4 regions of the Williamsia sp. M5A3_1d genome follow, and region 4 is predicted to be linked to each of the others. Evidence: predicted binding sites of a transcription regulator. Region 4 holds the regulator's gene; each other region holds the start of a gene.
The links. The regulator LexA, encoded in region 4, represses DNA repair genes until DNA is damaged. The targets are predictions, from matches to a motif close to CGAACANNTGTTCG.

Region 1 (3,342 bases), on a different contig from region 4:
TACCCGCACGATCCCTACGCGCGACCCCACTACGGGCAGCAGCCTCAGTACGGCGGGCCCCAGTACGCCCAGCCGGGGTACGGCCAGGATCCGTATGCGCAGCCCCAGTACGGCGAGACACCGCCGGGCGGCGGCAATTCGAACCGGACGCTGTGGTTGATCGCGGCCGTGGTGGCGCTGCTCGTGGTGGTGGCCTTGGTGGCCGGGTACTTCCTGGTGAGCAACAGCGGTGATGACGGCGACAACGATCTGGCGGCGTCGAGCAGTACATCGGTCACCGCGCCGGACGATTCGCTGATCCCTGATCTGCCGGGCGGTGCGATTCCCACGGAGGAGCCGCCGACGTCGGCGACCCCGACCGCGGGGCAGATCTTGTACCAGATCACCGGCAACGGGCAGGTTCTCGGATTGACCTATTCGGCTGGTCAGACGTTCAAGATCACCCCGCGACTGATCACCCCGCCGTGGTCGGTGGCCGTCGATGTCGGGGTCACGCCGTCGCTGACAGCGGTGGTTCTCCAGGGCCAACTGACGTGCACGATCAGTCGTGACGGCAAGGTGCTGAACACCTCGACGTCGTCGACCGGTCTACTGCGCTGCGAGGCGCCGGCGAGCTGACCTGAGAGGTCAGGCCGCGGCGTCGAGCAACGCTCGAAGGTGCCGTTCGATGACGCTCACAGGTTGATCGTGGTGGCCCGGTGGCGCGGGTGCTCGCGAGGCATGGCTGTGCCCGGTGGGTGTGGTGATGGTCGCGGTGTGTCTCGCGATGTCGGTGCCGTCGCGGGTGATGACCCGCCATCCGGGGTTCTGTTTGGCGCGGTTGTGGGCCAGGCACATGCCGCCGCCATTGCCTGCCGAGGTGGCGCCGCCGTTGGCGTGGGGGTCGGCGTGGTCGTATTCGGCGATCGGAGCGTCGCAATAGGGGATCCAGCACGTCTGGTCACGCAGGTCGAAGAACGTCTTGAGGCCGGTCGGGAAGAGACGTGCTGTCGACTCCATCGCCATCAAGGCTCCGCTGGACGGTGCAGCGTAGATACGCCGCAGCGTGGACGCGGTGTCGGCGTCGAGCGCGGTGTTCACCATCGCTCGCGCGGTGTCAGCGGGGATCGGTCCGTAGCCGGTGACGTGCGCGGCGGCGGTGCTGTTCCCGAGCAGCACCTCATCGGAGAGGACAAGATTCACCGCGATGGGCATCGCCTCCGCCGTGGCGGCACCGGTCACGCGTTCGACCAACGCATCGGCCATGACCTGGGCGTGGGTGCGGTCATCGCCACCGACAGTCGCGTCAGCGTGCTTCTTCAGCGAGGCGTACACCGAGATCCCCGAGGTCAGGGGCAGCAACGCCGACAGGCGCACCATGCCGTCGGGTGCGGGACGGGTGCTGACCCTACGGTCGGACTTCGCCAGTGCGTGGCGGTCGACGACGGCCTGTGGGTCGAGTTCGTAGGCGAGGCGTTTGACCTCGGCATCCAACGCGCGGTCACCCACTCCCTCCAACGTCGAGAGGTCGGCGCAGAGACGTCGGTCGATCTCGCCGCGGTCACGTGGGGTGAGGTGTGCGGTCTCGCGCACCAGGATCGTCGCCCGCCACTCCGTCAGTGCCCCTGATGCCAACGCGGCGCGGGTGTGGGGCATCTCGCGCATCAACGCACGAGCGAACCCGAGATACCGACCACCGGCAGACCCCGACGCTTTACGCGCCAATGCGACCTCGGCCGCCAACCCACGGCCCTGCCTCGCTACAGGAACACCCGTGGCGGACTCGGCCTCGACACGGAGTTCTTCGAGTCGCGTGGTCTCGACTGCCTGTGCTGCAGCGCATCCCGACTTGATCGCCTCGAGAAGACTGATCCGATCGATTGCCGCGGCCTCGGAATCAGCGGCGTCGAGATCACCGAGAGACGACAGGAATGACTGCAGCGCAACCACTCCTGCGTCTTGCGTGGTGTTCATGATCCCCCCGAATCGTCCCCGAATACATGTTCGAGTATAGCGGCACGGTCCGACAATGGGGTGTGCGATTGCGTGGCCTGTGGACAACTGTCGCCTCAAAGATGTCTTGTCAGAGGCGATTCACCATCGAAGCGATCACCCGCCGAACCGTAGGTCGGGTGCGATGGCCGCCCATTCGTCCAGGGCACCGAGCTGCCCGACGAGCTTCGCGCGGATGCGTGTCAAGGCCTCCGGCCCCAAGGGCAGTCGCAGCGGCGGGTTGGGGCCGGTCACCGCATCGACGATGGCCTCGGCAGCCGCGGCAGGGTCGTTCGGCTGCTTGCCGTCCTGGGCGCGAAAACTGTCTCGCAGATCTCCGCCGACGGTTCCCGCGTACGCGGGATGTGGCGTGGTCGTGCGCAGTGACTTTCCGGCGAACTCGGTGCGGAACGGGCCTGGTTCGACGATTGTCACGCCGATCCCGAAGCCTGCGACCTCGCCGGCGAGAGCCTCCGACATGCCCTCGAGTGCGAACTTTGTGCTGGCGTATGCGGCGTGCCCGGGATTGCCGACGACGCCACCCACCGACGACATCTGGACGATGTGCCCGCCGCCTTGCCGTCGCATGTGGGGTAGCGCTGCTCGGGTCACGCGCCAGGCGCCCAGCAGGTTTGTCTCGAGTATTGCGTACAGGTCGGCGTCGGTCACCTCCTCGGTCGCGCCGACGAGTCCGTGGCCTGCGTTGTTGACCATCACGTCGATCCGCCCGTGGCGGTCCGCGGCTTTGGCCACGGCCTGCTCGACCTGATCGGCATCGGTGACGTCGAGGGTGTCGTGATGCGGAAAATCTGCCACGTCGTCGCGGTGACGCGCGGTCGCCACCACCACGAAACCCCGCTTCTGAGCTGCGAGGGATATCGCGCGTCCGAACCCGGTGCTCGCGCCCGTCACGAACCACACTGCTGACATCAGTACCTCCCGTGGGGTTATCTTGAGTTTCAAGGTAAATATATCTTGAGTGTCAAGATGATGGGAGCGACCAGTGGACTCGGTGTCGGCAGGTATCGACGCGTGGATGGCTCAGATGCAGTCCGCGGATCGAGCAGTGGAGGAGATGCGGCAACGCATCGGGCGGATGTCTCGCCTGTTCGACCGTCTGCTCGATCAGGTTGCGGCGAGCCGTGACATCAGCAGGGCCGACTGGGCCGCGCTGGCGGTGATCGTTCGCCTTGGGAACTCGTGTACTCCGACGCAACTGGCGGAGGCCCTCGAACTGACGTCGGGAACCGTCAGTACCCGTATCAGGCGTCTGACCGACGCTGGTCTGGTGGAGATGGATTCCGGTGCAATCGATTCCAGGCGTCGGCCGATCCGGACGACCGCAGTCGGCAGCGACCTGTGGCGGATGGC
Region 2 (3,342 bases), on a different contig from region 4:
ACTCGGCCACCAGGTCGCCGGCGAAGAACGCCACCACGTGGCGCACCGAGCCGTCGGCGGCGAGATCGAGCACCTGCAGCTGGAACGGCCGATGCACCCCGTCGTCGCCGATCATGTAGAGCCCGAACGCCGGCTGCCCGCCGTTGGCGGTGGTCGGCAGCAGGATCTGATCGCCGGCCTTCTCGGCCGGGCAGTTGCCGCGGATGAGCTTGCCGATCTGCTCGCCACCGAGGTACCAGCCGGTGAACGGCGGCATCTCCCAGATGGAGGAGTCGGTGAACAGCGACACGATGGCGTCGACGTCGTAGTCCTGGAACGCGGCCACGTAGCGGTCGAGGGTCTGCCGCTTCGTCGTCTCGTCCAGCTCGACCACCGAGTCGCGCTCGGGGGCAATTTCTTTGAGCTGTGCGCGAGCCCGCTGCAGCAGGCTGTTCACGGTGGCGACCGTGAGCCCGAGGGTGTCGGCCACCTCGGCGGCGCGCCAGGCGAGCACGTCGCGCAGGATCAGGACGGCGCGCTGTCGTTCGGGCAGGTGCTGCAGCGAGGCGATGAACGCGAGCCGGATCGATTCGCGCGACCCCACGACCTGGGCCGGGTCGGCCGATTCGGGCGGCGCTGCGGTGTCGTCGGCATAGGGCTCGAGCCACGGGACCTCGTGGTCCTGCAGCAGCGGGGCCTCGGGATCGTAGGCGTCGCCGCCCAGGCCGCTGGGCAACGGTCGTCGCTTCTTGCTCTCCAGGGCGGTGAGGCAGGTGTTGGTGGCGATCTTGTGCAGCCAGGTGCGCACCGACGCCCGCTGGTCGTAACCGGCGTACCCACGCCAGGCCCGGATGTAGGTCTCCTGCAGCAGGTCCTCGGCGTCGTGGTGGCTGCCCATCATGCGGTAGCAGTGCGCCATGATCTCGCGACGATACGGCTCGATGATCTCGAGGAACTCGCGATCGGTCACCGTCTGCGCGGGTGTCTTCGCTGCCGGCGCGGTGGGCTGGGCTGTCATGCGTGTCAGGGTACGAAGTATCGGACAGCCGCGCAGGAGTTATGGCGCCGGAAACCGGCGTGCATTGCACGTTCCTGGAGGTCGAATTCTGAGTCGTCCACGTCTGAAGACGTCGACAACATGCGGTTGGATTGTGTCCGTGGCTCACAACCCCGTCATGACCCGAGGATCCGGTGTTCCGGTGCTGCTGATGCACGGGTGGGCCGTCGACCACCGGATCATGCTGCCGCTCGACGAGTCGTTCGCCTCGCACGCTCGTGGTTGGCGTCGGATCTATGTGGATCTGCCCGGATTCGGGAGCTCGGTGGACGGCGCGTCGTCGATGACCTCTGCCGACGACATCGCCGCGGACCTCGACGACGTGATCGACCGTGAGATCGGCGACCGTCCCTTCGCCGTGGTGGGCAGCTCGTTCGGCGCCGGTCTCGCGAGACGTCTCGCGGCGCGTCGCCGGGACCACATTCTCGGGGTGGCGATGCTGTGTCCGACCGCCGAGCCGATCGCGTCGCGCCGACTCCCCGTGGCCCGGTCGGTCGAGGTCGATGAAGCGCTCCTCGCGGGGCTCGACGACTCCGATCGTGATCAGTTCACCGCGGTCACCACTCGGCAGACCGCCGACGTGTGGCATCGGTTCGAGCGCTACGTGCTTCCCGGTCTGCGCGCGGCCGACCGCGATCTGCTCGAACGTGTCCGCCCGGCGCTGTCGCAGTCACCGGAGACGGCGGGCCCGCCGTACCTCGGTCCGGTCCTGATGATGTTGGGGCGCAACGACACCGTCGTCGGCTGGCGCGACCAACTGGAGCTCGCCGAGCACTACCCGAACGCGACCGTCGCCGTCGTCGACCGCTGCGGCCACAACGTCCACCTCGAGTATCCCGACCTCACCCACCACCACCTCCACGCCTGGCTCGACGCAATGCGCTGAGAATGTGTAAGTGGTGCTGACTGTGCGGAAAGCGGTCGGTGGTGCTGACTGTGCGGAAACGGCCGTCGAGTGTGCTCGCCGCACGACGTGAGCCAACAGCGCAGCGACGCACACTCGGCGACCGGCTTCCGCACAGTCAGCGGTAGTAGAACGCAACCACCCACCCGAAATACACCAGCTTTCAACAACTTTCACTGAAATCAACCACGCACCCCTCGAACATCCGTGCTAGTATGAACGTACAGAACCTGGGGAGGGGGCAGGCCGATGAACGACATCCAGTCGGATTACGCTGCCCTGGAACAGATTGTGGATAGAATCCTCATCGCTGACTCTTCCTCGTGCACCGAGGAGGAGGTCGCGGATCTCGCCGTCCGCAACGAGCGCATCGCCCGCCAGTTGGAGGCCGCCGGCAACAAGCGGATCCTCGAGGTGTCCGATCGCGACGCCCACCGTGTCGTCGGATGTGTGAACCTGGCCGAGTTCCTGAGGACGACACTGCGGGTGACGCAACCGAAGAAGCGTCTGAAAGAGGTGCAGGCCCTGGAACCGATGCACGCCATGACCGGAGAGAAGCTGCCACCGGCGTGCCCGAACACCGCTCGGGAGTTGGCGGCTGGTTCGATCGGCCCCGACCATGTCCACGCAGTCCTCGATGTCATGGCCAAGATCCCGACCGCGGTCGAGCCCGAGCACCGGGCGTTCGCAGAGCAAACCCTCGCCGAGTTCGCGACCACACTGACACCGAAAGAGATCACCGCCGCCGGTACGCGGATCCTGGCGCATCTCGATCCTGACGGGACGCTCACCGACGACCGCGACCGGGCGAGGAATCGGAAACTGAACCTCGGTTGCCAGGACTCGCAGTTGATGTCGAAACTCACCGCGACCCTCGATCCGATCACCCGCGCGCTGTTCGATGTCGTACTCGCGAAATGGGCCGCACCGGGGATGAACAACCCCGACGATGACCAGTCCCCGAAGGGCGATCACGGCGATGCCCATCCGGAGCTGCTGAAACAAGCAGCAGATCGGGACTGCCGGTCGCAGTCCCAACGCAACCACGACGCGCTCACAGCTCTGCTCGATGCCGCGGTCAACGGTGGGTTGCTCGGCGGCTCACATCGAGGGTTGCCGCCGCAGATCATCGTCTCCATCACCGACGCACAGCTGCGTGAGCACGCCGGCGTCGCACGCACCACCACCGGGTGTGATCTCCCGATCAGTGGCGTTGTGAAGCTCGCCGCCGACGCCCAGACGCATCTCGCGGTGTTCAGCGACGTCACCGGCGAGCCCTTGTTCTTCGGCCGGACCCGCCGGTTGGCGTCGCACGCGCAACGGCTGATGGCCTTCGCGCAATACCGCGGCTGCAGCAAAGACGACTGCGGCGTCGCCTTCGCCCACACCGAAATGCACCACG
Region 3 (3,342 bases), on a different contig from region 4:
CCTTGTCGTCCAACTTGTGCAGGTGTGTGCCGAGAAACATGTTCTCCCCACACCTCCTGCCGGGCGGAGTCGCGAGTCCGGCACTCTCTCCTCCGTGCACCACAGTACCCCACTTCCCCCCACTTTCCACCCCCAGTTGCCCATCTCGATGGACCTGACGCGGAAAACGGCATGTCAGAGGCACAAAATGCGGTGGGGGGACATTCGCGACGCGACGTCGACGCCGACCCGGCGACCTGGGGATTCGCGGTCGACTGCGGCACACGGTCAGCGCAGGAGGCGCGCGAGTCGGCGGGGTGGAGCAAAGTGGGGACGAGTGGATGCGCGGGGCCGGACGATCGCGGCGGCGCGGTCACCGTCCCCTACGACGAAGAGACCGCGCACCGGGATTCGGTGCGCGGTCTCTGCGGTCTGTGATCAGTGCGGGGCGACGTGCGTCCCGCCGGGGGTCATTCCTGCTCGAACCGTCGGTTGAAACGCTCTTCCATCCGCTCGCTGAACGAGCGTGACCCGTTGCCTCGTGAACGACGTCCCGAGGACGACTCCGAGGTGGATCCCGACGCCGGCGGTCCCGACGACCCGATCCCCCACAGCGCGATGAGGCCGGCGGCGAACATGACGAGGAATCCCACGAGGCTGAGGATCGGGAACCCGCCGACGGTGACGTCGACGACCAGCCCTCCGATGAGGAGCAGCAATCCCACGACGAACAGAACCGCCGCCTGCAGACGTTTACGCGTGGTCGACCCGCCGCGTACCCGGCGACGCCGGACGTTCGAGGCGAACTTGGGATCTTCGGCGTACAGCGCGTTCTCGATCTGTTCGAGCATTCGCTGCTCGTGCTCCGAGAGTGGCACCGCCCCTCCTTACAGCACTTCGGTCCGGTGACCGGACGGTGTCGAACGCATACCCGCGGCAGGTGTGTCGGGGTCGGTGGGCTCGTGTCGCGAGCCCTGTTGACGATGATACGAGGTGATCGAGAAACCGACCACCATTACCCGGCTGAGAGTTCGGCCAGAGTCGCCGATCGATGGCTCGCGGGCACCGGAGTGCCGTGCTCGAGCGCGACGACCTGCGTCTGTACCTCGGCCAGGAAGTCGACGAGACGCGAGCGGGTCTCCCGCACACGTGCCGGATCGATGTCGCGGACGACGCCCAGTTCGATGTCGGCCCGCAGCCGGGACAACCCGGCGAAGTAGGTGGCCCACACGGTCAGCTCGGGCAGCGCCCGCGGCAGGCGCGCCCAGGCACTGACCGATCCCCGTCGCGGGCGGAGGGTGGACTTCTCCCCGACCACCAACGCGGCACCTGCGGCACGCAGGGCGGCCAGGTAGAGCGCACGGAGCTGTTCGGTCGGTTCCGGCGAGTCCGCGGCGTGCGCCGCCATCGCCTCGGCACGACCGAGCAGTTCCCGGGCGCGCAGGGCGAGTCGTGGGTCGACCGTGGCGGTGCGCCGTGTCGTCGTACGCGTTCCGGTCATCGTCACACCCCTCTCATGGTCTCGTCGTGTACCTGTGGAGGTTCAACCTCCTCGGATGGATCAGTCATACCGGCGCCCACCGACAACGTGAGCAACAGAACATCCGTCGTGCACCGCGGCCGTGACGACGATCGGACCGGCCCGGCCGCAGACGCTTCCCTCGTCCACCGCCGGACCGGCCGTCGGTCGTCGGGTCACGATGCGACTCGTCGCGGAGGTTGAGTACTCGAACACCCGTTCGACCTATTCAATATAGCTACCCCCCGACAAGGTCTCAAGAGGAGGCGCAGAACGGTGTCTGTTCGCCTGGTCGGCCTCGTCCCCGACGACGCCGGGGACTGGTTGAACCCCGCTCTCGACGTCTACGTCGAGGCCATGGGGTACCCCCGGGGTACGCAGACACATCGCTCTCCGCTGTGGCGTGATCACATGCGCCGACCGGGTTGGACCGCGGTCGGGGCCTACCGGTCCCCCGACGACGAGACAGACGGGTCGTCGACCGGCGAGTCCCTGATCGGGATCGCCTACGGCTACACGGGCGCCGGTGACCAGTGGTGGCATCAGCAACTCTGCGCGGGTCTGCGGCACGGCGGGTACACACGTGAGCAGATCGACGAGATCACCCGCGACTACTTCGAACTGACCGAACTCCACGTGCATCCCCGCCTGCAGGGTCACCGGATCGGTGAGGCGTTGCTCGCACGACTCCTCGAGGGCCGCACCGAGAAGAGCGTGCTGCTCTCCACACCGGAGGTGCCCGCAGACGACAATCGGGCGTGGCGCCTCTACCGGCGCGTCGGTTTCGCCGACCTCCTCCGCCACTTCAGCTTCGCGGGCGACCCGCGACCGTTCGCCGTACTCGGACGCCGACTACCGATGGGCCCTCATGACCGCCAGCAGTGACACCCGCATCCACGACACGATCGTGGTGGGCGCCGGGCACAACGGGCTCGTCGCGGCCACCTACCTCGCGCAGTCGGGGCTCGACGTGGCCGTCGTCGAACGCGACACCATCCCCGGCGGCGCGGTGTCGACGGTCGCCCGCTTCCCCGGCTACCGGGTCGATCGCGGCTCGTCGGCCCACATCATGATCCGGCACACCTCGATCATCGACGACCTGTCGTTGGCATCCCACGGTCTGCGATACATCGACTGCGACCCGTGGGCGTTCGCGCCGGCGCAGGGTGACGCACCGGCCATCGTCTTCCGCACCGACCTCGACGCGACCTGCGCCTCCATCGAGGCCGCGTGCGGCGCGCGCGAGGCGGACGCGTACCGACAGTTCGTGGCCGTGTGGGGGCCACGTTCGGCGGCGGTGATGCGCATGTTCGCCCACCGCCCCACCGTCGGTGGGTTCGCCCGGTCGTTCTGGGGCATGCCCACCCGCGACGGGGTCACCGGCCGGGCCGCCGGGGCGAATCTCGCCCAGGAGTTCCTCCGCTCGGGAGATGCCCTGCTGGACAGCTGGTTCGACTCCGAGCGCCTCAAGGCCGCGCTCGCCTGGTTCGGTGCGCAGTCGGGACCACCCATGAGCGAGCCCGGCACCGCGCCGATGGTCGGCATCGCGGCACTGATGCACACGCTCCCGCCCGGCCGAGCGGTCGGCGGCAGCGGCGCGCTCACCGAGGCGCTCGTCTCGGCGCTGAGGTCCCACGGCGGCGAGCTCGTCCTCGACGCACCGGTCGAGTCGCTCGCGTGGGCGGGAGACCACTGGCGGGTGACATCGACGGGCGGTGCGGTCCGCCGCGCCCGATCGGTCGTCGCGGCCTGCCACATCCTCACCACGCTCGACGCCCTCGCCGCCGGTGGTGTTGCACCCGAGCAGGTGCGCCGATGGCGCGGCCGCATCGAGGTCGGCCCGG
Region 4 (3,342 bases):
CTCGGCGGGGTCGGCGGCCGGTAAACCGGTCGGGGTGTGCGGCGAGGCCGCCGCCGACCCACTGCTCGCCTGCGTGCTGGTGGGTATGGGCGTCACATCGTTGTCGAGCGCACCGGCGGCCGCCGCGGGTGTGGGTGCGGCGCTGGGTCAGGTGCGCACCGAACAGTGCCGGGCCGCGGCGCGGGCAGCGCTGGCGACCGCGGATCCCGCGGACGCACGCGTCGCCGCAGCGGCGGCCCTACACGACTGACCCGGCGACACGAGGACGGGGCCGATCGGCCGTCCTCACCGACGGCGGGCGCGGTCCTCCACCTCGCGCACGAGGCCGATCATCGTCGAATCCCGCTGCAACGCAGCATCGGAGAGCGGGTTGACGATCCCGCGTAGAGCGGCGACCGGGATCCATCGACGCGGCACCTGTATCCGCGGGGACCGCGACTCGATGCCGTCGGCGACCGCCAGTCCGACGCGACGGGGCTTGATGGGAGTCAGCAGGGGACGTGGGAACGCCCGCTTGATCAAAGCGGTGGCGAGTTCGTCCTTGCCGAAGGCGACATCGGCGATGGGGGTCGCGACCCACCCGGGATAGAGCACCCCTGCCGTCGCGCCGTGGGCCGCGAGCTCGCTGCGCAATGCGCGGCCGATCTGCTCGACGGCCGCCTTCGACGCCGCATAGGGCGCATTGACCATCCCGTTCAGGTACGCGTACGTCGACGACGTGATGAGGACGTGGCCCCGGGCATCGATGACGTGGGGCAGCGCCACCCGAACCGTGTTCCACACACCCATGAGGTTCACGCCGATCACGCGCTCGAACACGCCGTCCGCCACGCTGGCGACGGTGTCGGCCGAATCTCCGCTGGAGATACCGGCATTGGCGAACACGACGTCGATCCGACCCCACCGTGCCACGGCACGCTCGACGGCGTCCGAGAGATCAGCCGGGACCGTGACATCGGCTCGAAGCGCGAGGACACGATCGGGATCGAGCCCCAGCACCGCGTCGTCCACCGCGGCCTGGACCAGGTCGAGCGCGACCACACGGGCACCCCGACGATGCACCTCACGGACGACCTCACGCCCGATGCCACCTGCGGCGCCGGTCACGACGACCACCGCGCCGTCGAGGACCAATCGCTGTGCACCCATCACGTCTCCTGTCGTCCACCCCGATCGGGTGGTCAGTGTGACACGCGGCGTAGTCAGATGCGGTACGCGGGGTGACGAGGGTCGGTCAGAGGCGTCGCATGACGGTGACGACCTTGCCGAGGATCGCCGCCTCGTCACCCGGGATCGGATCGAACTGCGGGTTGTGCGGCATCAGCCAGACGTGGCCGTCGGTGCGCTTGAACGTCTTCACCGTGGCCTCGCCGTCGATCATGGCCGCCACGATGTCGCCGTTGTCGGCCACGTTCTGCTGGCGGACCACCACCCAGTCGCCGTCGCAGATGGCGGCGTCGATCATCGACTCGCCGACCACGCGCAGGAGGAACAATGCGCCGTCACCCACGAGTTCACGGGGCAGCGGGAACACCTCCTCGACCGCCTCCTCGGCGAGGATGGGCCCACCGGCGGCGATGCGACCGAGCACCGGGACGAAGGTGGGGGTCGGCAACGACAGGGCATCCGAGCCGCCGCCGTCACCGGGATCGGCGTCCTGCACGTTGACCGCCCGGGGTCGGTTCGCATCGCGCTTGAGGAAGCCCTTGCGTTCGAGGGTGCGGAGCTGGTGGGCGACCGACGACGTGGAGTTGAGGCCGACCGCGTCTCCGATCTCACGGATGCTCGGGGGATATCCGCGCTCGCGGACCGACGCACGGATGACCTCGAGGACCTTCGCCTGCCGAGGCGTCAGATCGGCCTCGCTGATCGGTCCATCGGCGAAGTCGGTGGTGGTGACGGTGGTGTCGGACACGGTGTCCCTCCTGTCGCGGCCCGCTCCCGACCGATCTGTTCGAACGGTTCGGACAACGCGCGGACCTGCTGTCACCTGGGACAGTAGTGCAGCAGATAACAACTTTCAAACATTTGTTCGACCGTGTCGGGACATTGTCGGAGGCGCGTGATACAAATCGAACACACGTTCATTCGAACGTCTGGTCGATGAGGAGCACGTCATGAATCAGACTCTCACGCGTCACAGCAGCACCACGGCACACCGGCCCGCCGACGCCACGGTCGAGCGCGCGCCGCGTCCGGCGCAGCGCCCCGTGCCCGTACGTCACCGCCCCGCGGGTCGGCCCGCCGCGGCCCGCCCGGCCGGTGTGGTCTGTGCCGACGGCCGTCGCCACGCACCGGTGTCCCGGCGGCCCGCACCCATCGGATGGGGAGCGGCCATCGTGGCCGGCATCGCGCTCGCGGTCGCCGTCTGGGCTGTGGTGCTCGGCGGATCGGCTGCCGCCGAGTCGTCGGCGGCTCCCGTCGCGGGTACCTCCGTGGTCCATGTCCGTGGCGGCGAGTCGTTGGGAGAGATCGCGGCGCGCGTCGCGCCGGACCGGGCGACGTCCGCGGTCGTCGCCGACATCAAGGAGCTCAACCACATGAGCGGATCGGCGTTGACCGCCGGCCAGCCGCTGCTCGCCCCGCTCTACCGGGACTGACCGGTGTGTGACGGCCGATCGGGGTCGGTATCCTCGCGACCGTGGGTCCACATCGGGCCCTGTGACGCCTCGAGGTCCACCCTCGACACGCGTCGCCCGCGGATCAGGTTCGAGGACACGGCGATGCACTGCCCCTTCTGCAAACACGAGGACACCCGGGTGGTCGACTCGCGTGTCGCCGACGAGGGGCAGGCCATCCGTCGTCGCCGTTCGTGCTCGAACTGCGGCCGCCGGTTCACCACCGTCGAGAGCGCGGTGCTCGCCGTCGTGAAACGCAACGGGGTCACCGAGCCGTTCAGCCGCGAGAAGGTGATGCTCGGAGTCCGCCGCGCCTGCCAGGGCCGCGCCGTCGACGAGGACCGGTTGCGCCTGCTGGCCCAGCAGGTCGAGGACGCCGTCCGCGCCTCCGGATCGGCCGAGATCCCCAGCAACGAGGTGGGTCTGGCCATCCTCGGTCCGTTGCGCGAACTCGACGAGGTCGCCTACCTGCGCTTCGCCTCGGTGTACCGGTCGTTCGAATCGGTCGACGACTTCCAGCGTGAGATCGACGACCTGAGGTCGTCACCGTCGCGCGCCGCCACCGCCTCCGTCGGCGCCTCGGGCGAGACCGTCGATCGCACGTAGGATCCGCTGCTCCGACACCGGGTAGGCGGGTCTGATCCGCTCGGCGAACAGTCCGATGCGCAATTCCTCCACCATCCAGTGGATCTGCTCCCCGAGCGTGACGCGCCGCGCCGGCGTC

Region 1: the regulator LexA is predicted to act here: its motif matches at 1,973-1,986, upstream of ACLBW1_RS03710 (DUF222 domain-containing protein).
Region 2: the regulator LexA is predicted to act here: its motif matches at 2,139-2,152, upstream of ACLBW1_RS03355 (DUF222 domain-containing protein).
Region 3: the regulator LexA is predicted to act here: its motif matches at 1,708-1,721, upstream of ACLBW1_RS16685 (SAV_6107 family HEPN domain-containing protein).

What each region holds. Positions count from the first base shown of each region.
Region 1 is NZ_JBKEZX010000001.1:783,013-786,354, forward strand. Features, by position in the region: gene ACLBW1_RS03705 (hypothetical protein) at 1-618, shown strand, start outside; gene ACLBW1_RS03710 (DUF222 domain-containing protein) at 628-1,953, opposite strand; gene ACLBW1_RS03715 (SDR family NAD(P)-dependent oxidoreductase) at 2,089-2,901, opposite strand; gene ACLBW1_RS03720 (MarR family winged helix-turn-helix transcriptional regulator) at 3,008-3,342, shown strand, end outside.
Region 2 is NZ_JBKEZX010000001.1:690,602-693,943, forward strand. Features, by position in the region: gene ACLBW1_RS03345 (sigma-70 family RNA polymerase sigma factor) at 1-997, opposite strand, end outside; gene ACLBW1_RS03350 (alpha/beta fold hydrolase) at 1,155-1,922, shown strand; gene ACLBW1_RS03355 (DUF222 domain-containing protein) at 2,190-3,342, shown strand, end outside.
Region 3 is NZ_JBKEZX010000003.1:941,472-944,813, reverse strand. Features, by position in the region: gene mraZ (division/cell wall cluster transcriptional repressor MraZ) at 1-40, opposite strand, end outside; gene ACLBW1_RS16695 (hypothetical protein) at 172-417, shown strand; gene ACLBW1_RS16690 (DUF3040 domain-containing protein) at 450-857, opposite strand; gene ACLBW1_RS16685 (SAV_6107 family HEPN domain-containing protein) at 995-1,480, opposite strand; gene ACLBW1_RS16680 (GNAT family N-acetyltransferase) at 1,775-2,383, shown strand; gene ACLBW1_RS16675 (phytoene desaturase family protein) at 2,367-3,342, shown strand, end outside.
Region 4 is NZ_JBKEZX010000004.1:275,766-279,107, forward strand. Features, by position in the region: gene ACLBW1_RS18200 (phosphoenolpyruvate--protein phosphotransferase) at 1-250, shown strand, start outside; gene ACLBW1_RS18205 (SDR family NAD(P)-dependent oxidoreductase) at 286-1,149, opposite strand; gene lexA (transcriptional repressor LexA) at 1,235-1,915, opposite strand; gene ACLBW1_RS18215 (LysM peptidoglycan-binding domain-containing protein) at 2,118-2,600, shown strand; gene nrdR (transcriptional regulator NrdR) at 2,724-3,224, shown strand; gene hrpA (ATP-dependent RNA helicase HrpA) at 3,162-3,342, opposite strand, start outside.